4 regions of the Sinorhizobium numidicum genome follow, and region 1 is predicted to be linked to each of the others. Evidence: predicted binding sites of a transcription regulator. Region 1 holds the regulator's gene; each other region holds the start of a gene.
The links. Region 1 encodes PhoB, which activates phosphate uptake and scavenging genes when phosphate is short. Its sites were predicted from a motif close to TGTCATNNANCTGTCAT; they were not measured.

Region 1 (7,976 bases):
TCCGGCCTTGGTCGCCGTCTTTCGGACGCGGGCATCGTCGATGATCGTCCGGAGGTCGGCGGCCGTCATGGCCGAGAGATCGAGAAAGTGTCTGGTGCCAGTCATAATACTGTATTTCCTGTGGTAAAAACCGGGAATCGATCACGCTTACGGGTCTGATTCAACCCGAACGCAGCATAACCTAGGCTGCGGCATTGCCGCTTTTGCTTCTCACCGCTTCGGCGGCGCGCTCGATCCGTGCCAGCCCTTCTCGGGCCTCCGCCGCGGTCGTAATCAGCGGCGGCAGCAGGCGCAACACGTTTTCGCCCGCCGGAACGGCAAGCAGCTTCTCGGCCCGGATCGCCTGCAGCAGGTCGGCGGACGGTATCTTCGCCTTGATGCCAAGCATCAGCCCGTCTCCGCGAATGTCCTCGATCACGTCCGGGAAGCGATCTTTTAGCGAAGCGAGGCCCTGGCGGAAGACGAGTGCGACGTCGCGAACATGGTCGAGAAAACCCTCCGCCAGGATGACGTCGAGAACCGCGTTACCGACTGCCATTGCCAGCGGATTGCCGCCATAGGTGGAACCGTGCGTACCGGCCACCATCGCGACAGCCGCCTCGTCGGTCGCAAGGCAGACTCCAAGCGGGAAACCGCCGCCGATTCCTTTCGCGACCGCCATGATGTCCGGCCGGATACCGGCCCATTCATGAGCAAAGAGCTTGCCGGTACGCCCGACGCCGCACTGGACCTCGTCGAGGATCAACAGAAGGCCGAATTCGTCGCAGAGCGCGCGCAGCTCCTGCAGAAACTCCTTCGACGCCAGGCGAATACCACCCTCGCCCTGGATCGGCTCGATCAGGATCGCTGCCGTCTCGTCGGTGATCGCATCCTTGACCGCGGCGAGATCGCCGAACGGCACCTGATAGAAGCCCGGCGCCTTCGGTCCGAAACCTTCGATGTACTTCTGCTGACCGCCGGCGGCGATCGTCGCAATCGTGCGGCCGTGGAAGGCGCCCTCGAACGTGATGATGTGGAACTTTTCCGGGTGCCCCTTGGCGAAATGATAGCGGCGCGCCGTCTTGATCGCACATTCAAGCGCCTCCGCGCCCGAATTGGTGAAGAACACCCGGTCCGCGAAAGTCACCGCCGTCAGCCGACGCGCCAGGCTCTCTTGCCCCGGAATCTCATAGAGATTGGAAAGATGCCAGACCTTCTCGGCCTGTGCCTTCAACGCCTCGACAAGATGCGGATGGGCATGGCCGAGCGAATTGACGGCGACGCCGGCGGCAAAGTCGAGATAGCGCGTGCCGTCTTCTGCGATCAGCCAAACGCCTTCGCCTCGCTCGAAACGCAACGGCGCGCGCAAATAGGTGTCGTAGAGCGGCGTTGTTGCGGCCATGGCGAACTTCTCCTTCCGATCTGTCGGCATTTGCTATCGGACATATCCGGTCCGATAAAATCAAAAATGCCGCCTTGCGGCGGCGCAGGCACTATTCCCATTTCACGCCGCAATGTCAACAAAACCAAGGCTTGCAGCCGCTTCGCCGGCGCCGATTCCGCAGCGCGAAAAAATCGCTCGGCAGGGCTTGCAAAAATGCAACGGTCCGACAGCAAGTTGGGGAAAAGTGCGAAAACGATTCGGCGCGATTCCCGCGACTCTTGCCACGGAGTCACCCTGCCAGTAGGTTAATATTCAATTACTAGACGCATGCGGCGGACCTAGTCACCAAAAGTGTTATCGCGTTGTAACTCCGGGATTTTTCCGGAGGCCGGTGATGGATTCTGCCATCCCAACGCCGAGAACGGAGAGTGCAGATGAACTGGACTGACGAGCGGGTGGAGAAACTGAAGAAGCTATGGTCCGAGGGCCTAAGCGCCAGTCAGATTGCGGCGCAGCTGGGTGGTGTCAGCCGCAACGCGGTCATCGGCAAGGTGCACCGGCTGAGCCTGCCGGGCCGCGCCAAGGCCGGCGGCACGACTGCCGCGGCTCGTCCGAAGCGGACCACATCGGCACCCCGCGCGCCGAACTATGCCGCGCGCGTCACCACCCGGACCGTCACCCGCACTGCCGGCGCAACCGTGCTCAAGGAGGAAGTTGCGGTCGATCTGGTGGCCGACCAGAATCTCGCCCTCGCTCCGAACGTTGTTGTGCCGATGTCGCGCCGCCTCGAGCTGACGCAACTCACGGAGCGCACCTGCAAGTGGCCGATCGGCGACCCGTTGAAGGAAGAGTTTCACTTCTGCGGCAACGACTCACCGGAAGCCTCGCCCTATTGCAGCTATCATGCGCGGCTCGCCTATCAGCCTTCCGCCGAGCGCCGGCGTATCCGCTAGGATTTCGCAAAGTCAAACGAAGAGGGGCCATGCGGCCCCTTTTTCTTACCTACGGCGCCGTTCAGACGCACAAAGGTCGCTGCGGCACTCTGAACTGCTGCATGGTTTTATCCTTAGATCGGCTCCGATTTAAGGACCACGCAGTAGAGCTGATGAGGGAAGAACTCAGCCTTCCAGCGAATAGCCTGCGCCGCGCACCGTTCTGATCACATCGGGCATATTGGAGAAGTTCAGCGCCTTGCGCAGGCGGCCGACATGCACGTCGACGGTGCGTTCATCGACATAGATGTCATGTCCCCACACGCCATCCAGCAATTGCGAACGGGAGAAGACACGCCCCGGCGAGGACATCAGGAACTCCAGCAGACGGAACTCCGTCGGCCCGAGGCGGACTTCGCGGCTGCGGCGATGAACGCGGTGCGTTTCGCGGTCGAGTTCGATATCTCCACAGCGCAAAAGCGTCGAAAGCACCTCGGGCTTGGCCCGCCGCAGCATCGCCTTGACCCTGGCCATCAGTTCCGGCGTCGAAAACGGCTTGACGACATAGTCGTCGGCCCCGGTCGCCAAACCCCGCACCCGCTCGCTTTCCTCGCCGCGCGCCGTCAGCATGATGATCGGCAGACGTTCCGTCTCGGGTCGTTGGCGCAGCCTGCGGCAAAGCTCGATGCCCGAGACGCCGGGCAGCATCCAATCGAGGATCAAAAGGTCGGGCAAGCGTTCCTGCAGGCGGATTTCCGCCTCGTCGCCACGAAGGATCGTATCGACTTCGAAACCTTCGGCCTCGAGATTGTAACGCAGCAGCACGCTCAGCGCTTCCTCGTCCTCGACAACTGCTATCTTCGGCAACATTCAGCTACGACTCCTTACCTGGACCACGATGAGTTGGGTCGAAACAACAAAAATCACGATCGGTCCTCATAAGTTGGAGCGGGATGCGGGCGGAAAACCGCGCATGCTTGTCCTCATCCCGCTGGAACGCGAGTGCCACGGCAGTGCGGTGCGGAAGCGCGACCGGAGCAAGATTGACGCATGCCCCGTGGCACGCTCAGCCGCGCTCAGTCGGTGACCGAACCCAGCGTCGAGGTCGTGTCATCCTTCGGCCGTTCACCCACCGGCTGGGCACCCGTCGCCATGTAGTAGATCGTTTCGGCGATATTCGTTGCATGATCGCCGATGCGTTCAATGTTCTTGGCGCAGAAAAGAAGATGCGTGCAAGGCGTGATATTACGCGGATCTTCCATCATGTACGTGAGCAACTCACGAAACAGCGAGGTGTAGATCGCGTCGATCTCCTCGTCCCGCTCACGGATGCTGTTTGCCTTTTCCGGCGAACGCGAGGCGTAAACGTCGAGAACTTCCTTGAGCTGGACCAAAGCAAGCTCGGCCAGGTGTTCGAGACCGCGGGCGAGCTTGCGCGGGATTCCGGAGCCGGCGACCGCGATGACGCGCTTCGCAGTGTTCTTGCCGAGGTCGCCGACCCGTTCCAAATCCGCCGCGATGCGAATGGAGCCCATGATCTCGCGGAGATCGGAGGCGACCGGCTGGCGCTTGGCGATGGTGATGATCGCCTTTTCGCCGATCTGACGCTCCGCGTCGTCGAGCATCGCGTCATCGGAAATCACCTTCTGGGCCAGTGCGAGGTCGGAGTTCACCAGCGCTCGGACGGAATCCGCCACCATCTGCTCGGCGAGGCCTCCCATTTCCGAAATACGGCGCGTCAGGTATTTCAGTTCTTCGTCAAAGGCGGACATAATGTGCGTGGACATGGTCGGCGATCCTTGCAGGCGCGTTCAGGTTTTGCGTTCGGACGTGGCTCCGGCATCAGCCGAAGCGGCCCATGATGTAGTCCTGGGTGCGCTGGTCATCCGGATTGGTGAACATCTTGTCGGTATCGTTCTCCTCGACGAGGTTGCCGAGGTGGAACATGGCGGTGCGCTGCGAAACGCGTGCGGCCTGCTGCATCGAATGCGTCACGATGACGATCGTGAAATTGGCGCGCAGCTCGTGGATAAGTTCCTCGACCTTGGCCGTTGCGATCGGGTCGAGCGCCGAGCACGGCTCGTCCATCAGGATCACTTCCGGGCTGACGGCAACCGCGCGCGCGATGCAGAGGCGCTGCTGCTGGCCCCCGGATAGGCCGGTACCGGGCTCATGCAGACGATCCTTCACTTCGTTGAAGAGACCCGCCTTCTGCAGGCTCGTTTCCACGACCTCGTCGAATTCCGCTTTTGTGCGGGCAAGACCATGAATGCGGGGGCCGTAGGCGACATTCTCGTAGATCGACTTCGGGAACGGGTTCGGTTTCTGGAATACCATGCCGACGCGGGCGCGGAGTTCAACGACATCGATGCTCGGATCGTAAACGTCGTCTTCGTCGAGCGTGATCCTGCCGCTAACCCGGCAATTCTCGATCGTGTCGTTCATCCGGTTCAGGGTGCGCAAGAAGGTCGACTTGCCGCAGCCGGACGGGCCGATCAGGGCCGTGACCGTGTTTTCGCGGATGTTTAGATTGACGTCGAAGAGCGCGCGCTTCTCGCCGTAATAGACCGACACATCCTTGCCGATCATCTTGTAAGGCACTGTGTTCATTTTCAGGTCCAGAGCTTTTTCCACTTTAGCTTCCGACAGCATGTTCATAGTCCTTACCCCACTACCAGCGGCGCTCAAAGCGACGCCTCAACAGAATTGCGCCGAGATTCATGAACACCAGGAAGATCAGGAGAATAATGATCGCCCCCGACGTCCGTTCCACGAAGGCACGCTCCGCCTCGTTCGCCCACATGTAGATCTGCACGGGCAGCGCCGTGGAGGGCTCGAGCGGCGAGCCCGGATAGTCCACCACGAAGGCGACCATGCCGATCAGCAGCAACGGCGCCGTTTCGCCGAGCGCGTGCGCCAGGCCGATGATCGTGCCGGTCAGGATGCCGGGCATGGCGAGCGGCAGTACATGATGGAAGATCGTCTGCATCCTCGATGCGCCGAGGCCGAGCGCGGCGGCACGGATCGACGGCGGCACGGCCTTGAGCGCCGCGCGCGTCGCGATGATGATCGTCGGCAGCGTCATCAGCGTCAGCACCAAACCGCCGACGAGCGCAGCCGAACGCGGCATCCCGGCGAAGTTCACGAAGACGGCGAGACCTAGAAGGCCGTAGACGATCGACGGCACGGCCGCGAGATTGTTGATGTTGACTTCGATCAGATCGGTGAGACGGTTCTTCGGCGCGAACTCCTCGAGGTAAATAGAGGCGGCCACGCCGATCGGCAGCGACAGAACGAGAACGATCAGCATCATGTAGAGCGAGCCAATGAGCGCCACGCCGACGCCGGCCGCCTCCGGACGGCTCGATGCCCCGAAGGTGAAGATGCCAGTGTTGAAGCTTTTCTTCAGCACGCCCGCCTCGGCGAGCTGGTTCATCCAGGCAACCTGCTGGTCCTTGACCTTGCGATTGGATTCGTTCACCGACAGGTCGATCTGGCCTTTGAAGGCGGAGTCGATGTTCGCTTCGGCAAGCAGCGTTACCGGCACCGTCTTGCCGATAACCGACGGATCGGCAACGACGAGATCGCGCAACTGTGTCCGGGCACTCGCCGAGACCATGTCGGTCGCCTGCTTGACCAGCGGCCGCTTCTTCGGATCGATGCCGAGCTGCTTGACGAGGGCGTCGCGAACGAGCAGCGGATAATTCGCCGTCAACAATTGCTTCGGATCGGTCGCTCGCTCGTTCTTCGGATCGATCACTTTTTCGGAAAATTCGATCGGCAGCGTGATCGTCGTCTGCAGAAAGGCGGTGTAACCCTTCGAAACAACGGTCGAGAGAAGCAGCGCCAGAAAGAAAAGCCCGAGCACGATGGCGCTGAGGCCATAGACGCGGAACCGGCGCTCTGCGGCATAACGGCGCTTGATGCCGATGTCGCGGCGGGTCTCGGCCGGCCGGGTGGAGACCCTCACCGGAGGCGAAACAAGGTCGGTCATTCGTACTGCTCCCGGTATTTGCGGACGATATAGAGCGCGTAGATGTTGAGGCAAAGCGTGATGACAAAGAGCGTGATGCCGAGCGCAAAGGCGACCAGCGTCTGCGGCGAGGTGAACTCGAGGTCGCCCGTTAGCTGATGGACGATCTTGACGGTCACCGTGGTCATCGGCTCGAAGGGATTCAGTTGCATGCGCGCAGCGACACCTGCCGCCAGCACAACGATCATCGTCTCGCCGACGGCGCGGGAGGCGGTCAGCAGCAGCGCGCCGACGATGCCGGGCAGCGCGGCGGGGAGAATGACCTTCTTAACTGTCTCCGAGCGCGTGGCGCCAAGGCCAAGCGAACCGTCCCGCAGCGCCCGGGGAACCTGGGTGATGATGTCATCGGAGAGCGACGAGACGAAGGGGATGAGCATGATGCCCATTACGATGCCGGCGGTAAGCACGCTCTGCCCCTGGATGAAGTTCTGGTAGTTGCCGGTGAGGAGGCCGTTCAATTGCGCCGAGATGTCGCGCAGGAACGGGCCGACCGTCACGAGCGCAAAGAAACCGTAGACGATCGTCGGGATGCCGGCGAGCACCTCCAGAAGCGGTTTGGCCGTCGAACGCAGCCGCGGGCTTGCATATTCGGCCATGTAGATCGCCGCGAACAGCCCGATGGGAACGGCAAACAGCATGGCGACGAAGGCGATGTAGAGCGTGCCCGCAAGAAGCGGCAGCAGGCCGAACTGGCCCGACGCGCCGCCGCTGCCGGCCGCGGCGAACCGCGGGTCCCATACCGTGCCGAAGAAGAATTCCGTAGGTGACACCATGCTGAAAAAGCGACCCGCCTCAGAAAGCATCGAGCCGGCGATGCCAATCGTCGTCAGGACGGCGATGGACGACGCGACGATAAGGGCGGCGAGCATGACGCGCTCCACCTGATTGCGGGCGCGGAAGCGGGTGCTGATGTTGCGGACCGCATAAAGGCCGCCGGCAAGGGCGACGAGAAGCACGACGGCGCTCATCAGCCAACGGCTGTAGGTGCTTATCGTATTGAACCGCTGAGCGGCCTTGAGCATGTAGGACTCACCTTCGCCGGCAAGCGCTATACCCTTGGCAGCGAGCGTCTCACGCAGGTTGGCCGAGCCATTTTCGAGAGCTGCCGTTTCCGCCGCGGTCAGGCGGTCGAGGCCGGCGGCTACGGACTTCACCTGACCGAGAGCAAGCTGGACCGTTGCCCCACCCTGGCCTTGCACCGCGTCCGGAAAGGTCGCACGAACGCTGTAATCGACGTAAAGGGGCGAGGCGATCAGCCATGCGGCGAGCACGAGTGTCGCCGGCAACACAGCCCAGATCGCGACGTAACTGCCGTGATAGCCCGGCAGAGAATGCAAACTCGCAAGCTTGCCGTTCGACCGCGCGAAGGAGCGCGCGCGTCCGGCAAAATACGCAATGAAACCGATCAAAACAATAATCAAAAGAAGGAGCGAAGTACTCATCGGCACATCTCCCCGGCAATGTCATCGCCGGCAATCAAAATGAGCGCATGCCCCGGCGCAGCAGCACATGACTGCGCCGGGGCGTATGTTCAATCAGAGCATGTTGCCAGCTTCGAAGGACTTACGGATTTCCTCACGTTCGGCGTCCGGTGCGGCAACCAGACCGTAATCGGCGAGCGGGCTGTCGGGGCCGATCATCTGATCAT
Region 2 (7,976 bases), 810 kb from region 1:
CTTGTAGGAGACGAGTTTGACGAAGCCTTTCCCGTCATCCTTCCATTCGCGCTGCACCGCCATCCAGAGAACCTGATCGTCTCCCGCGCCTACCGTCGCGATGCCTTCGAAGCCATAACGAACCTCGTTGGAGCGCAGCTCTTCCGGCAGGGCAACCTCGTTCTTGATTTCGCCCTTCTTGTTCACATGGAAAAGCGCGTGGCTGTAGAGCTTGTCGGAATTGCCTTCGGAGGCGAGCCAGAAACCGCCTTCTCCATCATTCGCGATTCCCTCGATGTCGAGCTTCTGGGCAGGAGCACCGTCGCGGGTGATCGGGAGCGCCTCCGTAATCAGCGCCGGCTTCCGTGATGCGTCGATGGTGAAGATCGTTGGCTGTGCCGAAAAGACGGAATCGCTGACCGCCCAGAGAAAGCCCGGCTTGTCCGGAACTGCCGCAAGCCCCGAGAGCGCACCGAAGCCAATGGGCAGGCCGTCCTTTTCGGACGAACTTATCTGCGGATAGGCAACTTCCCCCTCGCCGCGCTCGTAAATCATCACATGCGCCCGCGCACCACCATCCTCGACGAGATCGACCTCGTTGGCGGTTGCCACCAGATTGCGCCCGGGTATCGCCACCGCACCCTCTGGTGAAATTCCGGACGGCAGGAGCTGGAGCAGCTCCGGCTCGGCTCCTGTGTGCTTATAAACGCCGACGACCGAAGCGCGCTCTGACAGGACGAAGAAGAGATCGTCATCACCGAACCGTGCCGCTTCCAGCCCTTCGGGCTCAATGCCCTTCGCCGACGATCTCTTCTCCGGATAGTGACCGATCGCCGCGATCGCGTGTTCGAAACTGGCGCCGGACTCGAACAGGACCTTGCCGGTCCTGTCGAAGATGGTGAAACCACGCGCACCGCCCTCGTAGTCGCCCTCGTTGGCAACTACCAGGCGGTTATCGTCGAGCCACTTCACCGCATCCGGCTCGCGCTTGCGGCCCATTTGCTTGCCCTTGAATGAAATAGCGCCGTCGCGTTTGGTATCGACGTTTTCGAGGTCCACCGTGCCGGCGGAGAAGTGCGTCTTCACGACCGCCGATTTGCCGTCGACGATGACGATATGATTGTTTTCCTGCAGCGTCAGGGCAATTTCGCCTTTGCCGTTGAATGCAACGAATTCCGGTTCCGGATCTTCGCCGGCCACATCGGCGAGGCCGGTCAGCGTCACATGCTTGACCGTCGCGCAATCCGCGACGCCGTCCTTCAGCGAAAGGATCACCAGATCGCCTGCCGGCATTTGCGGGATCTGCCCGTCATTCACCTCCTCGTCGCGCTCGTTTTCGATCGCGATCGCGGCAAGGGTGCGTTCCTTGTCGACCGCCACCGAATCCGGTTGACCGCCAAGGTGACAGGTTGCTTCAACCTTCTTGCTGGCGATATCGACCACCGCCAGCAAGCCGGAGGGTGTGGTGAAACTTTCGCTCGTGCTGACGGCCACCAGCGCCTTCGCGCCTGCAACGGCAACAGAAGTTGGCTCTCCGTCGAAAGAAACGGTTCCGCCAGCCTTCGGTGCCTTCGCCTCGGTTATATCGACGAAGCCAATGCGCTTGCCGGGGCTGTCGGAGTAAATCAGCGTCTTACCGTCTTCGCTGGCGGTTATGATTTCGGCGGATGTCGCTGCCTTTCGGTCGGCGCCCTCCGGCAAGTTGTCGACGACTGCAAAGGATGCGATGCGATTGAAAACCTGCTCGGCCTTTACCGTCGATGCCGTCGATGCGACGAGCGCGGCGGCCAATGCTGTGGTGATGGAAAATGGCTTCATTTGTCCCTCCTTATGCCGGCACCCGCGCCGCCGGGAGGGCGGGCGCGCACCGCTGTTGGCATCCCGAATCGCTGGATCGCCTCACGGGCCCGGATGGGAGGCTTTTGCAACCGTCCTGTAACAGCCCGATGACAGCGACAGCGACCTACTGCATGGTTCCTTAAATCGGAACCGATCTATGGCTAAAACCATGCAGCAGTTCAAAGTGTTACAGCGACCTTCGTGCGTCCGAAGAGAAGCACGGCTCTGTAGGGGAGAGCCCAAACGAAAAGAGGCCCGGACGAACCGGGCCTCAATTGATCTGCTTGCGGCCAGCGCCGTTCAGCGTGACTTAAGCAGATGAAACATGAACCTATCTGCTGCCTGTATTCCGCCATCTCTCGATGGAAACGGCAATAAAAGGCGTGCGAATTGATGTTCCCTCGGGTCCCGTCGGAACCCGAGGCGCCGGATTAGTTGACGGCGTCCTTGAGGCCCTTGCCGGCCGTGAACTTCGGCACGTTGCGTGCCGGGATGTCAACTTCAGCGCCCGTGGACGGGTTGCGGCCCTTGGAGGCTTCGCGGCGCGTTACGGAGAAGTTGCCGAAGCCGACGAGGCGAATGTCGCCACCGTTCTTCAGCTCAGCCTGGATGGTCTCAAAAACCGCGTCGACTGCAGACGACGCGTCGGTCTTGGAAAGTCCGGCCTTTTCAGCAACGGCAGACACGAGCTCATTTTTGTTCATGTTTCCACCCCTTTCATACTGGTTCGAAACGACTGTCTTGTTAAGCCGGGGCGGCATGCGCACCGCCCACGTCTTGCCATTCCCAATTGCGCCTAATCCCTTGGAATGCAAGGGTTGCAGGATGCTTTTACAACAAAAAAGACCGGCAAAAGGCCGGTCTTCCTTGTTTTTCTGTTCGAAGGGCGCAACCGGGACACAGTCCCGGTCCTTTCCGGTGCTTCCTTAGTGGGCGATTGACGCCCCCGCCTCATCTTGCGAATCAACGGCCGGAAGCGTGGCCGGCTGGTTTGCCGGGTCCCATTCGATCGGCTCGGGACGCCGCATCAGCGCATGTTGGAGCACCTCACCCATCCGCGAGACCGGGACGATTTCGAGGCTATTCTTCACATTATCCGGGATCTCGGCGAGATCCTTGGCGTTCTCCTCGGGGATCAGCACCTTCTTGATGCCACCCCGCAGAGCTGCCAGCAGCTTCTCCTTCAGGCCACCGATCGGCAGCACCCGACCGCGGAGCGTGATCTCGCCGGTCATCGCGACATCCTTGGAGATTGGTATGCCGGTCATGACCGAGACGATCGCCGTTGCCATGGCAACGCCTGCAGACGGACCATCCTTCGGCGTCGCTCCCTCGGGTACGTGCACGTGAATGTCGCGCCTGTCGAACAACGGAGGCTCGATGCCGAAATCAATCGCACGCGAGCGGACATAGGATGCCGCTGCGGAAATCGATTCCTTCATCACGTCGCGCAGGTTGCCAGTAACGGTCATGCGGCCCTTACCGGGCATCATCACGCCTTCGATCGTCAGCAGTTCGCCGCCGACCTCGGTCCAGGCAAGTCCGGTGACGACGCCGATCTGATCGTCGCGCTCGGCCTCTCCATGGCGGAAGCGCGGCACGCCCAGGTAATCGTTGACGTTCTCGGCCGTCACTTCGACCTTCTTGGCCTTACCCTTGAGGATTTCCGTTACCGCCTTGCGCGCAAGCTTCATCAGTTCGCGCTCAAAGTTGCGGACGCCCGCCTCACGCGTATAGGTCTGGATCACCGCCATCAGCGCGCCGTCCGTGACTGAGAACTCCTTCGGCTGCAGCGCGTGGTCGCGTATCGCCTTCGGCAGCAGGTGCCGCTTGGCGATCTCCAGCTTTTCCTCTTCGGTATAGCCGGCGATACGGATCACCTCCATGCGGTCCATCAGCGGCGCCGGGATATTCAGCGTGTTCGCCGTGGTGATGAACATCACGTTCGAGAGATCGTATTCGACCTCGAGGTAATGGTCCATGAAGGTCGAGTTCTGTTCCGGATCGAGCACTTCGAGCAGCGCAGAAGACGGGTCGCCGCGGAAGTCCTGGCCCATCTTGTCGACTTCATCAAGCAAGAAGAGCGGATTGGACCTCTTTGCCTTCTTCATCGATTGCACAATCTTGCCCGGCATGGAGCCGATATAGGTCCGGCGGTGACCGCGGATTTCGGCCTCGTCACGAACGCCGCCCAGCGCCATACGAATGTACTCGCGGCCGGTCGCCTTGGCGATCGACTTGGCGAGCGAGGTCTTGCCGACGCCCGGAGGGCCGACAAGGCACAGGATGGGGCCTTTGATCTTCGTAGAGCGCGCCTGCACGGCAAGATACTCGACGATGCGTTCCTTGACCTTGTCCAATCCGAAGTGATCGGTGTCGAGCACCTTCTCCGCATGGTTGAGGTCGGTCTTGATCTTCGACTTCTTGCCCCAGGGCAGCCCAAGCAGCCAGTCCAGATAGTTGCGCACGACGGTTGCTTCCGCCGACATCGGGCTCATCTGGCGCAGCTTCTTCAGCTCGGCGTCAGCCTTCTCGCGGGCTTCCTTGGAGAGCTTCGTCTTGGCGATGCGCTCTTCGATTTCGGCCATCTCGTCGCGGCCGTCCTCGCTGTCGCCAAGCTCCTTCTGGATCGCCTTCATCTGTTCGTTGAGATAGTACTCGCGCTGCGTCTTCTCCATCTGGCGCTTGACGCGCGAACGGATGCGCTTTTCCACCTGCAGGACCGAGATCTCGCCCTCCATGAAGCCGAGCGCCTTTTCGAGACGCATCTTCACGCTGGTCGTCTCAAGCATTTCCTGCTTCTCGACGATCTTGATCGAGAGGTGCGATGCGACGGTGTCGGCGAGCTTCGAATAGTCTTCAATCTGGCTTGCGACGCCGACAACTTCCGGCGAAATCTTCTTGTTGAGCTTTACATAGCTCTCGAATTCAGCAACCACGGAGCGGCTCAGTGCCTCGATCTCGACCGGATCTTCATCCGGCTCGAGGAGCGCATGAGCGGCCGCCTCGTAAAAATCATCACGCTCGGTATAGCGATCAATCTCGGCGCGCGCGCGCCCTTCGACGAGAACCTTGACGGTACCGTCGGGCAGCTTCAGGAGTTGCAGCACGTTGGCGATCGTTCCGACCTGGTAGATGGCGGAGGCTTCCGGATCATCGTCAGTTGCGTTGATCTGGGTCGCAAGCATGATCTGCTTGTCGGTTCCCATGACCTCTTCCAGAGCACGGATCGACTTCTCCCGCCCGACGAAGAGCGGCACGATCATATGCGGGAAGACCACAATGTCACGCAGCGGCAGAACCGGATAGGTCGCGCTTTCAGTCGCCGGGGACGTTCTGTTCGTCATGTCATTTCCTTTCCGTCCCGTTTTTCGGGCCCGTTCCCGGGAGCCTCAGCAGCACTCCCGGTTGTCATATTTTCTACATGAAAGTGGAGTGCAAGAGAGGCCTTTTCAAGACACGGCGCAATCTCCGCCCTCATGGACAATTCCCGTTCCCTACGCTGAGATGCTGTTGCGGGCCTTGCGAAGGAATACCGAAAATACCAAGGCGCCCAGCAACCGCTTTTCATTGAATCGTCGCATCATCGCGTTGTTACCGCACTTTAGCAACAATCGAATCATTAAATCGAGCCGTTCTGGGCCGCATCTCAACAGCTATCTGGAGCGATCAGCGTCCAATGAAAAAGCCCGCACGCGGCGGGCTCTTCAAGCGATCGTGCAATGCGCGATCAGGCCGAGACGTTGGTCTTTTCCTCGGAGCGTTCCGAGTAGATGTAGAGCGGCCGAGCCGTCCCTTTAACCACCTCGTCCGAAATCACGACCTCGCGAACGCCCTCGAGCGTCGGCAGCTCGAACATGGTATCGAGCAAGATCTTTTCCATAATGGAGCGCAGGCCGCGAGCACCGGTCTTGCGGACGATTGCGCGACGGGCGATTTCGCGCAGCGCGTCTTCGTGGAAGGTCAATTCGACGTCTTCCATCTCGAACAGCCTCTGATACTGCTTGACCAATGCGTTCTTGGGCTCGGAAAGAATCTGGATCAACGCATCCTCGTCCAAGTCCTCGAGCGTGGCGAGAACCGGCAAGCGGCCGATGAATTCCGGGATCAGACCAAATTTGACGAGATCCTCCGGCTCGAGCTCACGCAGCACTTCGCCGACCCGGCGATCTTCCGGAGCGCGAACAGTGGCGCCGAAGCCGATCGAAGTCTTCTCTCCACGCGCGGAGATGATCTTGTCGAGGCCCGCGAAAGCACCGCCGCAGATGAAGAGGATATTCGTCGTATCCACCTGCAGGAATTCCTGCTGCGGGTGCTTGCGCCCGCCCTGCGGCGGTACGGAGGCAACGGTCCCTTCCATGATCTTCAAGAGGGCCTGCTGCACGCCCTCGCCCGAGACGTCGCGGGTGATCGAAGGATTGTCCGACTTGCGCGAGATCTTGTCGACCTCATCGATATAGACGATGCCGCGCTGAGCCCGCTCGACGTTGTAGTCGGCAGCCTGGAGCAGCTTCAGGATGATGTTCTCGACGTCCTCGCCGACATAGCCGGCTTCGGTCAGCGTCGTCGCGTCGGCCATGGTGAAGGGAACATCGATGATCCGGGCCAAAGTCTGTGCCAGATAGGTCTTTCCGCAGCCGGTCGGTCCGACAAGCATGATGTTCGACTTCGCCAGCTCTACGTCGCTGCTCTTGGCAGCGTGAGCAAGGCGTTTGTAGTGGTTGTGCACGGCAACCGACAGGATGCGCTTGGCCTGCTGCTGGCCAATGACATACTCGTCGAGAACCTTGATGATTTCCTGGGGTGTAGGAACGCCATCGCGAGACTTAACCATCGAGGTCTTGTTCTCTTCGCGGATGATGTCCATGCAGAGTTCCACGCATTCATCGCAGATGAACACGGTCGGTCCGGCAATCAACTTGCGAACTTCGTGCTGGCTCTTGCCGCAAAACGAACAATAGAGGGTATTTTTCGAGTCACCGCCGTTGCTGCCGCTGACCTTGCTCATTTTCACTTCCTTCCAGCACGCCGGACACCTTCGGAAAGATATCGCGGACTACTCAATTAACCTTGCGCACAGCCTGCGCCCCGCAAGGCTCCTGGGAGTACTCACCGCGTCGGACGACACCGCCTGACCTCGGCTGCAACGACTCTCCCGTCGAAATCCGAACACTATGCTAAACTCCGGCACAGCGTTAACTGTTCATATTAACGGCTTTAACCTGCCGATAAAGCCCCTTAGCCGTTACAAATGTGTCACAATTGCATCTGTGGTGACACAAAGGCTTGATTTCAAGCGTGTTCGATGCCCTCGACGGCCTCACGCGACGTGATCACTTTGTCGATCAGTCCCCAATCCAGAGCCTCATCCGAGCTCATGAAATGATCGCGATCAAGCGTCTGCTCAACCTCTTCATAGGTGCGGCCGCAATGCTTGACATAAACCTCGTTCAGCCGGCGCTTCATCTTGAGAATGTCTCTCGCATGCCGCTCGATGTCGGACGCCTGCCCCTGGAAACCGCCCGAGGGCTGGTGCACCATTATGCGGGAATTGGGCGTCGCAAAGCGCATATCCTTGTGGCCCGCGGCGAGCAACAGCGAGCCCATCGATGCCGCCTGACCGATGCAGAGCGTCGAGACCGCAGGCTTGATGAACTGCATCGTGTCGTAGATCGCCATGCCGGCCGTGACCACGCCACCAGGCGAGTTGATGTAGAGCGCGATTTCCTTCTTCGGATTTTCCGCTTCGAGAAAGAGCAACTGGGCGCAGACGAGCGTCGCCATATGATCTTCGACCGGGCCCGTAAGGAAGATGATGCGTTCCTTGAGCAGCCGCGAATAGATGTCGTAGGACCGTTCGCCGCGGTTGGTCTGCTCAACAACCATCGGCACCAGCGCCATGGCCGTATCAACTGGATTTCTCATATCGAACCTTCATCAATCGGGCCCGCAACCCTTCTGCGGGCCAGGAATCATCGGAATAGCCTCAGCCCTTACATAGAGTGTCAATGCCCTTCACTTCAAGTCGCGAACATTCGATAAACTTAATGATCGCGATCGGTCCGCCCAAGGATTTTTTTGGCGCCGTCGCTTAGGAATAGAACATTTTTCCGACACTGCCTCCTGCATGCCCATATGCGGCCGCTTTGCTCACAGGC
Region 3 (7,976 bases), 740 kb from region 1:
TTCGTCGACAAGAGGATCGAGGCGATGGAAATCGGCGGTTGAAAGCCGCGGGCCGACAACAACTTTCCGCCCGAATCCGGTCGTAGCCAGGACGGATCGTTAGGCTGATTCGGCCAAGAGGCCAGATCAGGTCACACATGCCATGGGCCGGCCCCGTCGATCCATGTCACTCTGCACTCTGCCTGTTTTCCGTTTCTGAGGCTTTTGCGCATGCGCTGGAGATTTTCCACGCTCGAGATCATCCTGTTGCTGCTGATCGTCGCGGGCAGCGGCGTGGCCTATGCGTGGGCAGTCTATGGCGATGGGTGGCTGATTGGCGCAACCTATGCGGTGTTCATCTGCATGCCGGTTCTCGCGTTTGAACGGCACATCATTTTCCGACGTCTCTACAGAAGGATCCACGGCCTTTCGACACCGGGTTTTCTGTTCTCGTCGGTCGTGGTCTATTTTGCTATAGAGAACGTCGGCTTTGCCGCGGCGGGTCTGGTCCTAAACCTGGCGGGCCTTCTTCAGCAGAGCTGGAGCGATGCGATGATGCCGTCGCTCAATGTACTCCTCTACGCTCTTGCCATTTCCGGTCCCATCATCTTCGTTCTGCGGGTTCGCGAACTGCTCGGCCGCGATGTTTTCTTAAGTTTGCTGACCGGACGCTACCGCAAGCCGATGCAGGAAGAGCGCGTATTCCTGTTCGTCGATCTCGCGGGCTCGACATCGTTCGCCGAGCGCTTCGGTGATCTCAGGATGCAGGAATATCTCAGCAGGCTGTTTGCGACCCTGGCCGATCCGGTGCTGCGCTACGGCGCATCGATCCACGACTATGTCGGTGATGCGGCGGTGATCACTTGGCGCTTCGATCGTGCCGTCGCCGATGCCGCCTGCATTCGCTGCGTTTTCGATATCCTCGACCAGATCGATGAGAATGCGCATCACTGGCGCAAGGAGTACGGCGAAGTCCCGCGCCTGCGGGCGGCACTGCACGGCGGAATGATCGTTGCCGCCGAGATTGGCGTCGACAAGCACAAGATCACCTATTTCGGCGACACGGTAAACACGACGGCGCGACTTGAAGGTTTCTGCCGAACCCTCGATCGGCAGGTGCTGATTTCCGCCGACCTGCTCCGGCGCATGCGTCTGCCCGCTTTCGTCCGCAGCGAAGACCTCGGGGAACACGAGGTCAAGGGCCGCGGACAGAGGCTCGGCGTCCACGCGCTCGCCCGCGGCCTCCTGCGGCGGGACGACAAAACAGAAGCGCGGATTTCAACCGTCGCGGTCTAACTTGATCAACCGTGCAGCTTCGCTCCCTTGGTGACCTTGTCGACGATTTTCCTCTCGGCGTGAATTGCGATGCCGGTGACTACGCCATTATCTGGTCCGGATCGCGAGAAAACGTCGCGGTTGGCGCGGTCATGACCGGTGGAGAACATGTCGTCGACGTAGAGAGAGGTCCGGATATTTCTCTCCAGGGCGCGTCTTCGAATATCGCTTAGCGTCGCGCCGTCTGCCGAGAGTACGATGATCGGCTGGACGCTCAAGGCGTTATAGACGTTACCCGCCTCGTCGCGATAGGGCTCACCGATAATGTCCGGCTTCTGCCCGGCAATGCCGGTTGCCAAGAAGGCAGTGACGTTCAGCTTCTGCCAGTCGGCAAGGTCGTCGCGCAGCACAATCGCAAATTTCGTCTCGAACATGAGGTCCGCCTGATTTGGGTTTATGTCCAGAATTTTAATGCGCGAGATGCGGCCGATCTTGAACGTTTGTGCGGGGCGCAGCCCCGGTGGCGCGAGCCGTCATCAAAGCTTCACGGGGCTGTAAAACAAGCATTAAGCGACCGTCATGAAAGCCGCCTATCGGGGATCGGTCCTGACCTCCAACCCATGGTGAACTTCATGACCAAATCTCTTTTCACTGCCGCGGCGCTGACCTTTTTGATGACGACCACCGCGCTCGCCGAGGAAAAGGTGTTTCCGGCGGCGCTGAAGGCGCACGCCATCCTTCCGGCCAACACCCTCATCTCAGCGCCCGCGGATGCGGCGGAGTACCTCAAAACCTCGGGAAAGTTCTCGACGCCGGACCGGAAGCGCGCGGTCGCACTCGGCAGCGTGCCCGGCAAGGACGGCGTGCGGCCCACCGGGCTGTCGCTTCCGTTCAATGGTCAGCCGATGCAGGGCTTTTCCGGCATCAAATCGATGGGGGACGGGACCTTCTGGAGCCTTTCTGACAACGGCTTCGGCAACAAGCTTAACTCATCCGACGCCATGCTGATGCTCCATCATCTAAAGATCGACTGGGACGCCGGCAAGGTGGAGGCGTTGGAGACCGTCTTCCTTTCCGACCCCGAGCGCAAGGCCCCCTTCCCGATCGCCATGGAAGGTTCGGCGAAACGTTACCTCACCGGTGCCGACTTCGATGTCGAATCGATTCAGCCCGTCGCCGACGGCTTCTGCATCGGCGAGGAATTCGGCCCTTATATCCTGAAATTCGACACGACCGGCAAGCTGACCGAGGTCATTCCGACGATGGTCGAGGGCAAGCCGGTTATGTCGCCGGACAATCCGACACTGACATTGCAGGCAGACCCATCCAAGAAAACGCCATCCTTCAACCTGAAGCGTTCGGGCGGCTATGAGGGACTTGCGCTGTCGAAGGACGGCACCAAGCTCTACGGCCTGCTCGAGGGACCGCTCTGGATCGACAGCGAAACGGTCGAGCAGGCGGACGGCCGGCCGGCACTGCGCATTGTCGAGCTCGACGTCGCGAGCAAGAACTGGACGGGGCGCAGCTGGCTTTATCCGTTTGCAGAAGGCGGAGAGGCGATCGGCGACTTCAACATGCTTGACGAAAGGACGGCTCTGGTGATCGAGCGTGACAACGGCGCCGGTACCGTTGACAAGGCGTGTGCCGACCCGAAGGATCCGAAGCCGGATTGCTTCGCTGTCGGCTCGAAGGTGAAGCGCATCTACAAGATCGCGATGGGCGACGAGAACCTCGGCAAAGCCGTGCGAAAGATCGGCTACATCGACCTGCTCAAAATCGCCGATCCGGATAACAAGAGGCGCCAGGGCGGCGGCGAGGGCTATTACGACATGCCGTTCGTCACGATCGAGAATGTCGACCGCGTGAATGAAACGCACATCATCGTCGGCAACGACAACAACCTGCCCTTCTCCGCCGGGCGGGCGCTCGACAAGGCCGACGACAACGAATTCGTGCTGCTCGAAGCCGGTGAATTCCTGAACGCCGAATAACAGAAACGCGGCCGCGCGATCGGTGCGGCCGCATTTCCTTCACGCAGGCAGTCCGTTCCTGTCTGAGGCGGTCATTCCTCAAAATAGAAGGCGAGTTTCTTTCCGGTCAGCTTGCCGAGTTGCTGGAGGCGACCGTCCAGGCGCTCGCCTTTGAAGCCGGAGTAAGCGGCCGGGACGACGAATTCGAGATCGACATCGGGAAGAGACGATTGCCGCAAAGTCAGCTGACACGCGACACCCGGCATCGATGCGGAGAAGAGATAAGCCACCCGCAGCAGGCCCCCCAGCAGCTTCGCCAATTCCAGCAGGCGCGGCGTCGTGATCCCCGTAAGCGGCCCGGTGGCACCATCGTCATTCAACCCCTCGAAACGATAATAGTTGGCGAGCGCAATGTAGGCTCGGCCCGCATGGGTGATGCCGGAAAAGGCCGAATGGGCGATGATGTTCAGGGCCTGGAGGCCGCGATAGTCCGGATGAGCCCGCCAACTGATATCTGCCAGCAGGCAGGCAGCTTGCCGGTAGCGGCTCTCCTCCTCGGTTTCCTCGACGCCGAAGAAAGGCACCATCCGGCCAGTCCACTCCGCGAGTTCGCGCGCATGTTCGGGGGAGCGGGCCCGTAGGATCGCAATTTCGTGAGCCGCTGTCAGCAGCGGATCCCGCAAGCGTTCCTCTTCGGAAAGCAGCGAGAAGAGATACCCTTCGCGCACGCCGAGCGCCGAGAACGAGATCCGCTCGGGCTTCATGATCGAAATTGCCTCCTGCATGGTCACGGCCCCAAAAGGCAGCAGGCTGCGGCGGCTCTTGGAGATCGTCGCATAGGCAGATGGCTTGATGTTCTTCGGCTCGATTACCTCCGGCAGGATCGCCATGGCTTCATCGTAGGAAAGCTCATAGCCCTGCATCATGTGCAGCGGGTAATTGCGCGTTTCCATGTGAAGCTTGGCAATCGATCGCCAGGTGCCGCCGACGGCATAGAAGGTGCGCCCGGCCCCTTTCTTTAGAACCTCCGCATCCTTCATGAACTTGCGAACCCATGTCCGCGCCTTGAGCAAGGAACCGTTGCTGTGTTCGAAGAGGCGGATGCCGCCGAGCGGCAGCGTTATGCCGTCGCCGATGTGCCTGCCTTCAACATCGACCAGTTCGAGCGAACCGCCGCCGAGGTCGCCGACGACGCCGTCCGGGTCGTAATAGCCGCTGACGATGCCCATGGCCGAGAAGTAGGCCTCCTCCTCGCCGCTTAGGATACGCACCTTCTGGCCGAGAATGGCCTCGGCCTTTTCGATGAAAGAGCGGCCGTTGGAGGCCTCGCGCGCGGCGGCTGTCGCCAGCACATACATGGTACTGGCGCGCGCCTGGTCGGACAGTGCACGAAAGCGATGCAGCGCCTTCAGTGCCCGGGTGACGCTTTCCTCTTCCATGCGGCCGGTCGCGTCGATGCCCTTGCCGAGGCCGCACATCACCTTCTCGTTGAAAAGCACCGCCGGCGAGCGGCTGAGTCCCTCATAGACGACAAGACGAATGGAGTTCGACCCGATATCCACGACGGAAACCGGGCGGATGCCGGGCAGACGCCCCTGCGCTTCAGATTCGACCATGCAATTCCAGTTTACTTGCGCCAGCCGCTGTTCCAGCCGGCAATCAGCTTCGGTGCACTGGACTTCAGAGCCTCACCCCGACCGGAGAGGCTGGGGTTGGTCATGAAATAATGCTGCGCATTGAACGGCTCGGCGTCCCTGCCGACTTCCATGCGGCGCGAGGTGCCGTCCGGAAGAATCTCGTAGCTCTGCTGGTTGTCGATGAGATTGCCCAGCATGATCTGCGATAGAACCTGTTCGTGCACAGTCCGGTTGATGAGAGGCACGAGCGTCTCGACCCGCCGGTCCAGATTGCGCGGCATCATATCCGCCGAGCCGATATAGACAAGCGCATTCTCGGAGGGAAGCCCATGTCCGTTGCCGAAGCAGAATATCCGGGAATGTTCAAGGAAACGCCCGACAATGGACTTGACGCGGATATTGTCGGAAAGGCCCGGCACCTGCGGACGCAGGCAGCAGATGCCGCGCACGACGAGATCGATCTCCACGCCGGCGCGGCTTGCCTTGTAGAGCGCATCGATGATTTCCGGATCGACCAGCGAATTCATCTTCATCCAGATAGCGGCCGGACGACCCGCCTCGGCATGGCCGATCTCTTCCTCGACGTGCTTGAGGATGCGCGGGCGCAGCGTATGCGGCGAGACTGCCAATTTCATGCCGGCTTCCGGCTCGCCATAGCCGGTGATGAAATTGAAGATGTTCGCGATGTCGTGGGCGATCACCGGGCTGCAGGTGAAGAATGACAGGTCCGTATAGATCTTTGCCGTCACCGGATGGTAGTTGCCGGTGCCGAGGTGGCAATAGGTCCTGAGCTTGCCTTCCTCGCGGCGCACGACCATCGACATCTTCGCGTGGGTCTTCAATTCGATGAAGCCGAAGACGACCTGGACGCCTGCGCGCTCGAGGTCGCGCGCCCAACGGATGTTCGCCTCTTCATCGAACCGCGCCTTGAGTTCGACCAGCGCGGTAACCGATTTGCCTGCCTCGGCCGCATCGATCAAGGCGCGCACGATCGGACTGTCGTTCGAAGTGCGGTAGAGCGTCTGCTTGATCGCGAGCACATCCGGATCGCGTGCTGCCTGCAGCAGAAATTGCACCACGACGTCGAAGGACTCGTAGGGGTGATGGACCACCATGTCCTTTTCGCGGATAGCGGCCAGGCAGTCGCCCGCATGCTCACGCACACGCTCGGGGAAACGCGGATTGTATGGCTCGAAACGCAGGTCGTCGCGCGGCGCCTTCGTGATTTCGGAGAGAGTGTTGAGCGCAAGCAGGCCGGGCAACACGGCGACGCGGTTTTCCGGAACGCCAAGCTCATGCACGACGAACTGGCGCAACGAGGCGGGCATTTCGGAATCGGTCTCGATGCGGATCACAGAACCGCGGCGGCGCCGCTTCAGCGCCGTCTCGAACAGGCGCACAAGGTCTTCGGCTTCTTCCTCGACCTCGATATCGCTGTCGCGGATGATGCGGAACGTACCCGAGCCCTGCACCTCATAGCCGGGGAACAGACGATCGATGAACTGGCTGACCACGTCCTCGAGCGTGATGTAGCGAATGACATTCTTGACGTCAGGCAAACGGACGAAGCGATCGAGCGCCACCGGCAGACGCAGAAGCGCCGTCATCGGATCGCGGCCGGTCTTGCTGACGAGCTGCAACCCGATCGAGAAGCCGAGGTTCGGAATGAACGGGAACGGGTGCGCCGGATCGATCGACAGCGGCGTCAATACCGGGAAAATCGACTGGTCGAATTCGTTGGCGAGCCAGCTTCTGTCCTGAGCCGACAAGGATGCCGGGCGGACGATGAGCACGTCTTCCTTCGCAAGATATTGCTGCAGAACGGCAAGCGAAGCCTGCTGCTCCATCTGAAGATTGTCGATCTCCTTGAGGATATCATCGAGCTGTTCGGCCGGCGTCTTGCCGTCGGGGCTGCGCAGCGAAAGTCCCGAGCGCACCTGCCCTTCGAGGCCCGCCACGCGAACCATGAAGAACTCGTCGAGGTTGGCGGCCGAGATCGACAGGAAACGGACGCGCTCCAGCAGCGGATGCGCCGTATTCAGCGTTTCCTCAAGCACCCGGCGATTGAACTGGAGCCAGGAAAATTCGCGGTTGATGAAACGCTCGGGGCTCGTGAGAAGATCGATTTGCTCCGCAGGCGCCTTGTGTTCGGTAATTGCGGACGTCACGCTATCCATGCCCTTCAGACCCCATTGCTCCGATTGAACGAGCTATCCCACTTTGACGACGGAACTGTGACAGTCAATCGGGCTGACTGGCATTTCCAAGCTCTTCCAGCACCTCGGCAGCCAAACCGCGTGTCAGCCTCGTGCCGCGGGCAAGCGCCAGCCGGTCCAGCCGTTCCACGATCGCCTGCGCCGCTTCCAACGAGCGCTCCATGCGCGCAACGATATAGGCGATGAGGCGCTCATCGACGAAAAGCTGGCGGTCGGCGAAAAGCTTGACGAGCACCTGCGTCAACAGCTCGTCATCCGGCTCGCCGATCTCGACGACAGTTGCAGCCTTCAGGCGCGATTGCAGGTCGGGAAGCGTCACTGGCCAGGACATCGGCCACAGGCGCGACGTCATCAAGAGCGCGGTGCCGTGCTGGCGCACGCTGTTGATGACGTGAAAGAGCTCCGTGTCGTCAAAGCCCTGGCGATCGGCATCCTCGAAGAGAACCGGCCTGGTGGCGGCGATGTAGGCGGCATTCGAACCGGCAATGGGATGGATCGTCTCGGCCCCCGCCTTCTCTCGCCAGATACTGGCGAGATGCGACTTACCGGAGCCGACCGGCCCGGCGATGATGACGACCGGCGACGGCCAATCGGGCCAATGATCGACGATGGCTATGGCAGCGCTCAGCCGGTCGGAGACGAGCAGATCCTCGCGGCCGGTTGCCGGATCATGGTCGAAGGCGAGCGGCAATTGTTCGAACGGAAGTCTTGTCATGCTGTACTCTGGACAATGGCGCGGATCAGCGGGGTTCCCGGCCCTCCGGCTGCTTGGTCGCGGCTGTCCTATGCCCGTGATAGAGATCACTATCAAGGTACCGCTGTATGCCGAAGCGAACAAGCACGCCGATCGCGGCGGTCGCAGGCACAGCGACCAGAAGCCCGACGAAGCCGAAGAGGGC
Region 4 (7,976 bases), 1.5 Mb from region 1:
ATGAAGAGGCGGCGGAGATGTTTTCAGGCGAGACGCAGGCGAAATATCGTTCGCTGAAGCTCGAAGGCATTCGCAAGGCACCGCTCAGCATTTGCGTCACTTGCGACCGCACGCGCGGCGGCGCGGTGGTGCTGGGGCGCACGCATAACCCGCAGATGGATGTCTATTCGACCGTCTGTGCTGTCCAGAACCTTTGGCTGGCAGCACGTGCCGAAGGCGTAGGCGTCGGCTGGGTCAGCATTTTCCATGAGGCCGAGATCAAAACGATCCTGGGCATACCGGCGCATATCGAGATCGTTGCGTGGCTCTGCCTCGGCTTTGTGGATCGGCTCTATCAACAGCCTGAACTTGCGGTGAAGGGCTGGCGCGAACGCCTGCCGCTGGAGGACTTGGTTTTCGAGGAAGGATGGGGTGTCCGCCAGGGCGGAGGGTCTATGCCCAAAGACGTTTGTAAGGCGAGCAAATAGCCAGTGGTCAACCCGTAAGGGCATTTTCGTCTGCAGGAGATTTAACGAGTGTCGAGGTCAATTCTCCTGCAGCGGTTGATAACCTGGTCCCGTCGGATGCTTGAGATCGATCGCGCTTTCCTCCTTGGGAAGGAAGATCGGACCAACCTGGCGGACGTTGCTTTTTGCCGGATCGTAGCGACGCTCTTCCACCGGCCTTGAGCTCGCCCGTCCGGTGGTGGGCTCTATTTTGCCATCAATGGTGATGACCGAGGGGGAGACGGCCGAAAGCTTGCTTGCGGCTGCGGTATTTCCGCTGCTGGTCTTGGCCGCGATCTTCGGAACTTGGCAACCGCAGGTGCCGGGGGCACCGACGCCACGCGCGCGATAGGCGAAAGCCGTCGAGAGTTCGGTATAAGGCTTCCCGGTCGAGGCGGACACCATCTGGTCGCTCTCCTCGGTGGCGAGCACGTGATAATAGAGCTCGGTCTCGGCACCGGGACACCGTGCCCGGCAAAGCTCGGCGTCGCGGGAGAAGTCGGCCGGAGTAGCGTTCGACGAAATCGGAAAAAAAGCGCCGTCGCAGGTGCGCACGCACATCGTTCTGAAGCTGCCGAGACCGCCTTCATCGATCGACGGAACATCGCGCATTCCGGAGCCGTCGAAGAGCAGCGGATAGTCTTCGCTGTCCGGAGGGAGATCCCGAAGAATGTTGCGGCGGACTTCGGTCCCTTCCTCGGCTGCGCCGGCAAACTGGTCCTGACTCGCGTCCCAATTCTCGCTAGGTCCCCCCGTGCAGTCATTGACTTCCATCGCCGCGAGAATGCGCCGGCGCATATCGTCATTGCCGCCCGAAAGCAGCCCCTGGCGCTGCGCTTTGAGCTCCCGGAGATTGTCCTCCATCCGAGCGATGGTGTCATCGAGCGCGGCACAAGCGCCGTCATTATCGCCGCCGATGACGATGACGCTGCCATTGCTGCATTCCATCCGACGGCGATCATTCTTCGCGCGGCGAAGCTCAATGTTCTGGCGGGAGATTGCGCCGGTGAAATCGCGCAGATTGGCAGTGGTGGTGACTGCCGCCGGAAGATCGGCGAGTCTGGCGGTGAGGCGTTCGCAAACATCCGAGGCCCAGACCTCACCGGCGAGGGCGAACGCCAGCGGCGCGACGGCCGCTGCCACGTGCTTGATACTCCGGGGCGCCATCCTCCGGGATACGGACACTCGTCTCATCCTGCAATCCGGCGGGCCACCCAAGGGGTGCTTGCCGCCGTGAATTCCTGCTCCTCGCCATCATAAGGCGTTGACGCGGTGGCGCAACGGCAAGACGTCGTTTGCGTTAACATGCAATCGTAGGCCCGGGCCGCCGGAACGGCCCAGAGCGTTTTGTCAGGCTGCCCGTGCGGTTTCAAGCGACATGGGGCGTTCGAGCACGGTGCCCTCGATCGCGGCGATTGCCTTCATCGTCTCGAGCAGGCTTCTGGTCACCTCCCACGCGACGGCGACGGCGTAGACGGAACCGATCCGATGCGGCTCGGCGATCCGCTCTCCCGGGCATCCCATCCGCCGGAACATCCGTTCGAGGAAAACGTCGGTGACCGTGACGATGTGGCTGATGCCAGAGGCAAGGCCCAGTTCGCCGACACCGCACATGAGTTCGGCGGCGGCGACCGTCACCTGGTTCGACGATCGGTCCTGCGAAATGTCCGGATCGATGCAGAATCGGCTCGATTCCCAGACCGCGGCACTGCGGATTTCCGGATTGTCGCCGAGCAGGATCGGAAAGGTGTCGTCCAGCATGTTCGGCCCGAGCGTCGGCAGGAGCCGTAGCGAACCACGCAGCTTTCCGGTTTCCGGAGAATAGGACATCACGTAAAGCGGATTGGCCTTGTCGTAATGGTCGATTTCCCACTCGCCGTCGGTTTTCACGTCCCATTTCAGGAAGTCGTGAAACACGCGCTTGCGCAGTCGGAACATTTCGTCGATCGCTTGCGGGTATTGCCCGCGAGCGTTTCCGTTCACTATCCTGATCATCTGTCGCTCCATCGTTATTGCGCGATGGACAGATGCTGTCAGGCTCTTGTGACATATGTAACTGTCGGTAGTGACAGTTTAATCTCGCATTTTTTCCCACTAGATTTGGGGGGCCTTTGCCCAAAATACCGTGCCACCGGCAGGAAGCCACCCGTCAGATCGTGGGGATCAAAGCATGCCGGACGGCTTGCGCGACCGCTTGGGTATTTGAAACGACATTCAGTTTGCGCCGCGCATTGGTCATGAAGAAGCGAACGGTGCGCTCGGAGATGCCGAGGATTGTCGCGATTTCCCAATAACTCTTGCCGGCAGCCGACCACGTCAGAACCTCGGTCTCGCGGCCCGTTAGTCGCATATCCCGCTCATCGATCGCCCCGGCCATTGCCGCATGTTCCAGCATGGAGGCGTGAAACAGATTGGCAGCCAATTGGAAGTCGCGCAGGTGGCAACGGCGATAGGCCGACCACTCCGCCGGCGACATGTTGGCATTGATCGCCAAGAGCGCCATACGGCCGGCAGGCGACGGCAGCGGCAGCGCCACCCCTTCGGTCGAAAGGCCGATTTCCTCAGCCGCCTCGAACAGCGGCTCGCATTCCGGAAAGCGCCGCCGCGCCGTCGCCCATTCCACTGGCCGTACGCCGCCAAGAGCGAGCCGCAGGATCGGATCGATCCGATAGAGAGCTCGCGACAGGTAGATCTCGGCGGCATAGGCGCCGAAGGTATGGTGTAGCCGGCAAACTTTCAGGCCATCGGCAAGAGGCTCGGCCTCGAGATAGAGCAGATGCGCGATGTTGAAGGTGCGGCGCATCAAGGCGAAGAACCGCTCCGGTTCGGCGCAGCCTCCGTATTCCACGATGTCCAGCAGATCGAGGACAGCCTGTTGATTAGTCATGCCGCAACACCGAATCTTGCCCCTATAATAAGCATGGTTTCGGGGGCAAGCTTTGTCTAGTGCTATATTTCGTAAACGCTGCATCCATGCCTTGTTATCAATCTCAGGTTGAATTTTGAGCAAGAAAAAACCGTCGAACCGGCCGTTCGACGGTTTTTGGGAGAGCATCCTGCCTCAAATGGGGTAACTTGCCTCGACGACTGCTAGCGCCGCCATGTTGACGACGCCGCGAGAGGTAACGGACGGCGAAAGGATGTGGGCCGGCAGCGCCGAGCCGAGAAGGATCGGGCCGACATGCAGACTGTCCGTCATCGTCTTGACCACTCCGAGCGTGATATTGGCCGCGTCGAGATTGGGGAAGACCAAGAGGTTGGCTTCGCCGTTCAAGGTGCTATCCGGCATCACGCGCTGCCGCAGAATTTCCGACACCGCCGCGTCGCCGTGCATCTCGCCGTCGACTTCGAGGTCCGGCGCAAGCTCGCGGACGAGCTGGAGAGCGGCGCGCATCTTGAACGCGCTTTCGGAATCGCGCGAGCCGAAGTTCGAATGCGAGACGAGCGCCGCGCGCGGCGTGATGCCGAAGCGGCGAATTTCCCCCGCCGCCATCACGGTCGTCTGGGCAATCTGTTCAGCAGTCGGATTGTAACTCACATAGGTGTCGGTGAAGAAGGTTGCGCCGCGCTGCGAGATCAACAGGCTGAGCGCGGAAAAATCAAGCACGCCGGATCGCTTGCCGATGATCTGCGAGACATCGCGCAGGTGTCTGCTGTAGCGGCCTTCGACGCCGCAGATCAGCGCGTCCGCTTCGCCGCGTTTGACTGCCAGCGCGCCGATCACTGTCGTATTCGTGCGCACGATCGTGCGGGCCGCTTCTGGGATGACGCCGAGGCGGCCCACGAGAGCGAAGTAGTCGTCGACATAGTCGCGGTAGCGCGGATCGCCTTCCGGATTGACGACTTCGAAATCGACATCGGGCCGGATCCTAAGGCCGTACCGGCGAAGGCGGGTCTCGATAATCTGCGGGCGGCCGATCAGAATGGGCTTGGCGGTGCCTTCCTCCAGCAGCACCTGGGCCGCGCGCAGCACCCGTTCATCCTCGCCCTCGGCGAAGATCACACGGCTCTTGGCGGCGTTCTTGGCTGCGGCGAAGACCGGTTTCATGATGAAGCCGGACCGGAAGACGAAGCGGTTGAGCTTGTCGAGATAGGCGTCGAAATCCTGGATCGGGCGCGCGGCGACACCACTTTCGGCAGCGGCTTTGGCGACGGCCGGGGCGATGCGCAGGATTAGCCGCTGATCGAACGGCGAGGGGATGAGGTAGTCCGGTCCGAAGATCGGCGTCTCGCCGGAATAGGCGCGGGCGGCGACGTCCGACGGCTCCTCGCGCGCAAGCCCGGCGATTGCCCGCACGGCGGCCATCTTCATTTCTTCATTGATGGTGCGCGCGCCGCAGTCGAGCGCGCCGCGGAAAATATGCGGGAAGCAGAGGACGTTGTTGACCTGGTTCGGGAAGTCCGACCGTCCGGTGCAGATCATTGCGTCCGGCCGCGCGGCGCGCGCGACTTCCGGCATGATTTCAGGGGTCGGATTGGCGAGCGCCATGATCAGGGGCTTTTCGGCCATCTGGGCGAGCAGTTCCGGCTTGAGGACGCCAGCGGCCGAGAGCCCAAGGAAGACGTCCGCACCGCCGATGCTGTCGGCGAGTACCCGATTATCGCTGTCTTGCGCATAGACGGCCTTCCACTCGTCCATCAGAACTTCGCGTCCCTTGTAGACGAGGCCTTCAATATCGTGGACCCAGATGTTCTCGCGCTTGGCGCCGAGCGTGACGAGCAGGTTGAGGCAGGCAAGCGCTGCCGCCCCGGCACCGGAGGCGACGATCTTCGCCTTGGCGATATCCTTGCCGGCGAGTTCGAGCCCATTGAGAACAGCAGCGGCGACGATGATTGCGGTTCCGTGCTGGTCGTCGTGGAAGACGGGTATCTCCATCCGCTCGCGCAGACGCCGCTCCACCTCGAAGCATTCCGGCGCCTTGATGTCCTCGAGATTGATGCCGCCGAAAGTCGGCTCCAGTGCCGAGATGACCTCCACCATGCGTTCGACGCTCGGTGCATCGATCTCGATGTCGAAGACGTCGATGCCGGCAAATTTCTTGAAGAGCACCGCCTTGCCTTCCATCACCGGCTTGGATGCGAGCGGCCCGATATTGCCGAGGCCGAGGACCGCAGTGCCGTTAGAGATGACGGCGACGAGGTTGGCGCGTGCAGTGAAATCCGCAGCCGTCTCCGGATTGTCCTTGATTGCGAGGCAGGGCGCGGCAACGCCGGGCGAATAGGCGAGCGCCAGGTCGCGCTGGTTGCCGAGCGGCTTGGTCGGTTGGATCTCGAGCTTGCCGGGGCGAGGATAGCGATGGAAGAAAAGTGCCTGCTGATCGATGTCACCGCTTGCGGGAGCCGGTTCGGATTTCACTTTGTCGCCCGTGTTCATGCCTTGCATTCCTTGAGTTCAAGATCGAGGCCTTTTGGCACGAAAAGCCCGCGGCGTACAGTTTCACCGTGGTTCTTTTGCGCGGGTCGAGTGGTTGCTTCCGGATCTCGTGTCATCTTCCTGAAACACGAGTCTGGTTTTGACGGTCATTAAACGGCTCAATCAAGGCGAGGCTGGCATGGCTGCGGCATCGGCATCCCGACACCACCCGGTTCGCAAACTGCGAACACTCTTCATTTCCGATGTCCATCTGGGCTCGAAGGCGGCCAAGACGGATTACCTGCTCGATTTCCTGCGGCATCATGAGGCCGAGACGATCGTCCTTGTCGGCGACATCGTCGACGGCTGGCGGCTGAAGCGCAGTTGGTATTGGCCGCAACCCTGCAACGACGTCGTCCAGAAGCTCTTGCGCAAGGCGCGCAAGGGTTCGCGCATTATCTACATCCCCGGCAATCACGACGAATTCATGCGGGATTTTCCGGGCGTCCATTTCGGCGGCATCGAGGTGGCGCAACATTACATGCATCGGGCGGCGGACGGGCGGAACTATCTCGTGCTGCATGGCGACGAATTCGACGTCGTCGTACGCAATGCGCGAGTTCTCGCCTATCTCGGCGACTGGGCCTACGACACGGCCATCGCAATCAACATAGGTCTTGCGGCGATACGCCGGCGGCTAGGCATGCCCTACTGGTCGTTCTCGTCGTGGGCGAAGCTTCAGGTCAAGCATGCTGTGAATTTCATCGGCGAGTTCCAGAAGGTCGTAGCCGAGGAGGCTCGCCGCCACGACGCGCAGGGCGTGATCTGCGGCCACATTCATCATGCCGTGATCGAGGATATCGACGAAATCCGCTACATCAACACCGGCGACTGGGTCGAAAGCTGCACGGCGATCGGCGAGCATCACGACGGGACGATGGAGCTTATCACCTGGCATAGAATGCGCGGCGACGCGACTGTCACGGAAAGTTCGGGCGAAGCCGAGAAAATGCTGGCGCAGGTTCTCGCACAGCAGGCGGCCTGACAATCGGGAGGGAGAGGCCACGGAAAGCCTCTCCATTCGTCGGCGCTGCCTGCATGTGGCGAAAACTAGCTTATGGCGAGCGGCCGCTCGGCTGTGCTAGAGGTTGCGGATAGCCATCAGGTCTTCCCATGATTCCCTCATCTGCGCTCCCCATTGTCGTGGGGCCTCCGCCGCGTCATTTTGCGCTCCGCATCGCGCTGCTCTTCTGCGCACCGTTGATCGTCAACGGTTTCGCGATGCCCTATTTTCCGGTCTGGCTCAGCACGCTTTCAATGACCGATTTCGAGATCGGCGTGGTGCTTGCCCTTCCCATGTTCGTTCGCGTGATCACCGCGCCCCTGGCGGGCCTGCTGGCGGACAGGCTGGGTGAGCGCACCATCGTCCTGATCTGGTCCGGGATCTTGTCTCTGGCCACGGCTCTCATTCTCTTCTTCGCGCAGAACTTCTGGCCGGTGCTGGTGATCTATGCGCTGCAATCGGCAGTCTATTCGCCCTATTTGCCGATCGTAGAGGCGATCGCGCTTTCGGGCGTCAGGCGTTGGGGATTCGATTACGCGCATATGCGGGTCTGGGGATCGATCGCCTTCATCGGTGCCACCATGCTCGGCGGCTGGATGATGGGTCTGTTCGGCGGGGCAATGGTCTTGCCGGCGATGGCCGTCGGCTTCGGGCTCACCGTCCTGATGGCTTTCGCGGCGCCGCGGATCGGCCGGCCCCGCCGCCCGTCGCCGATCACGGCGCTGACTGAACCGCCGCCGCAATCCTTGCGCCAAACCGATCTGCAGCTGCTTTTGATCGGCGTTACCCTCGTCAACAGCAGCCATGCCATGCTTTTTGCTTTCTCGGCGATCTATTGGCAGCATATCGGCTACAGTGGCACCCAGATTGGCATTCTCTGGAGTGCCGGTGTCGCGGCGGAAGTGCTGATGTTCTTCCTCGCCAAGGCGATCATCCGGCGCTTCAGCGTTTGGGCGATGATCTTCTCCGGCTGTCTGCTGGCAGTCGTGCGCTGGCTGATCTTTCCGATGGACCTAGGCTTTCCCGGCTATTTCGTTCTGCAGTGCTTCCATGCCTTCACCTACGCGATCATGCA

Region 2: the regulator PhoB is predicted to act here: its motif matches at 1,915-1,931, upstream of PYH37_RS17490 (esterase-like activity of phytase family protein).
Region 3: the regulator PhoB is predicted to act here: its motif matches at 1,786-1,802, upstream of PYH37_RS17135 (esterase-like activity of phytase family protein).
Region 4: the regulator PhoB is predicted to act here: its motif matches at 5,970-5,986, upstream of PYH37_RS21095 (UDP-2,3-diacylglucosamine diphosphatase).

What each region holds. Positions count from the first base shown of each region.
Region 1 is NZ_CP120368.1:521,155-529,130, reverse strand. It holds gene argF (ornithine carbamoyltransferase) at 1-105, opposite strand, end outside; gene PYH37_RS13620 (aspartate aminotransferase family protein) at 182-1,381, opposite strand; gene PYH37_RS13615 (GcrA family cell cycle regulator) at 1,798-2,316, shown strand; gene phoB (phosphate regulon transcriptional regulator PhoB) at 2,482-3,165, opposite strand; gene phoU (phosphate signaling complex protein PhoU) at 3,372-4,082, opposite strand; gene pstB (phosphate ABC transporter ATP-binding protein PstB) at 4,138-4,953, opposite strand; gene pstA (phosphate ABC transporter permease PstA) at 4,967-6,289, opposite strand; gene pstC (phosphate ABC transporter permease subunit PstC) at 6,286-7,770, opposite strand; gene PYH37_RS13585 (substrate-binding domain-containing protein) at 7,864-7,976, opposite strand, start outside.
Region 2 is NZ_CP120368.1:1,330,737-1,338,712, reverse strand. It holds gene PYH37_RS17490 (esterase-like activity of phytase family protein) at 1-1,797, opposite strand, end outside; gene hupB (DNA-binding protein HupB) at 2,250-2,522, opposite strand; gene lon (endopeptidase La) at 2,745-5,165, opposite strand; gene clpX (ATP-dependent Clp protease ATP-binding subunit ClpX) at 5,549-6,826, opposite strand; gene clpP (ATP-dependent Clp endopeptidase proteolytic subunit ClpP) at 7,111-7,743, opposite strand.
Region 3 is NZ_CP120368.1:1,259,330-1,267,305, reverse strand. It holds gene rnd (ribonuclease D) at 1-42, shown strand, start outside; gene PYH37_RS17145 (adenylate/guanylate cyclase domain-containing protein) at 211-1,275, shown strand; gene PYH37_RS17140 (DUF2000 family protein) at 1,281-1,688, opposite strand; gene PYH37_RS17135 (esterase-like activity of phytase family protein) at 1,887-3,245, shown strand; gene ppx (exopolyphosphatase) at 3,317-4,840, opposite strand; gene PYH37_RS17125 (RNA degradosome polyphosphate kinase) at 4,852-7,038, opposite strand; gene hdaA (DnaA regulatory inactivator HdaA) at 7,103-7,792, opposite strand; gene PYH37_RS17115 (AI-2E family transporter) at 7,818-7,976, opposite strand, start outside.
Region 4 is NZ_CP120368.1:2,065,911-2,073,886, reverse strand. It holds gene bluB (5,6-dimethylbenzimidazole synthase) at 1-467, shown strand, start outside; gene PYH37_RS21115 (DUF2865 domain-containing protein) at 525-1,670, opposite strand; gene PYH37_RS21110 (acyl-homoserine-lactone synthase) at 1,836-2,480, opposite strand; gene PYH37_RS21105 (LuxR C-terminal-related transcriptional regulator) at 2,635-3,372, opposite strand; gene PYH37_RS21100 (NADP-dependent malic enzyme) at 3,547-5,859, opposite strand; gene PYH37_RS21095 (UDP-2,3-diacylglucosamine diphosphatase) at 6,038-6,883, shown strand; gene PYH37_RS21090 (MFS transporter) at 7,012-7,976, shown strand, end outside.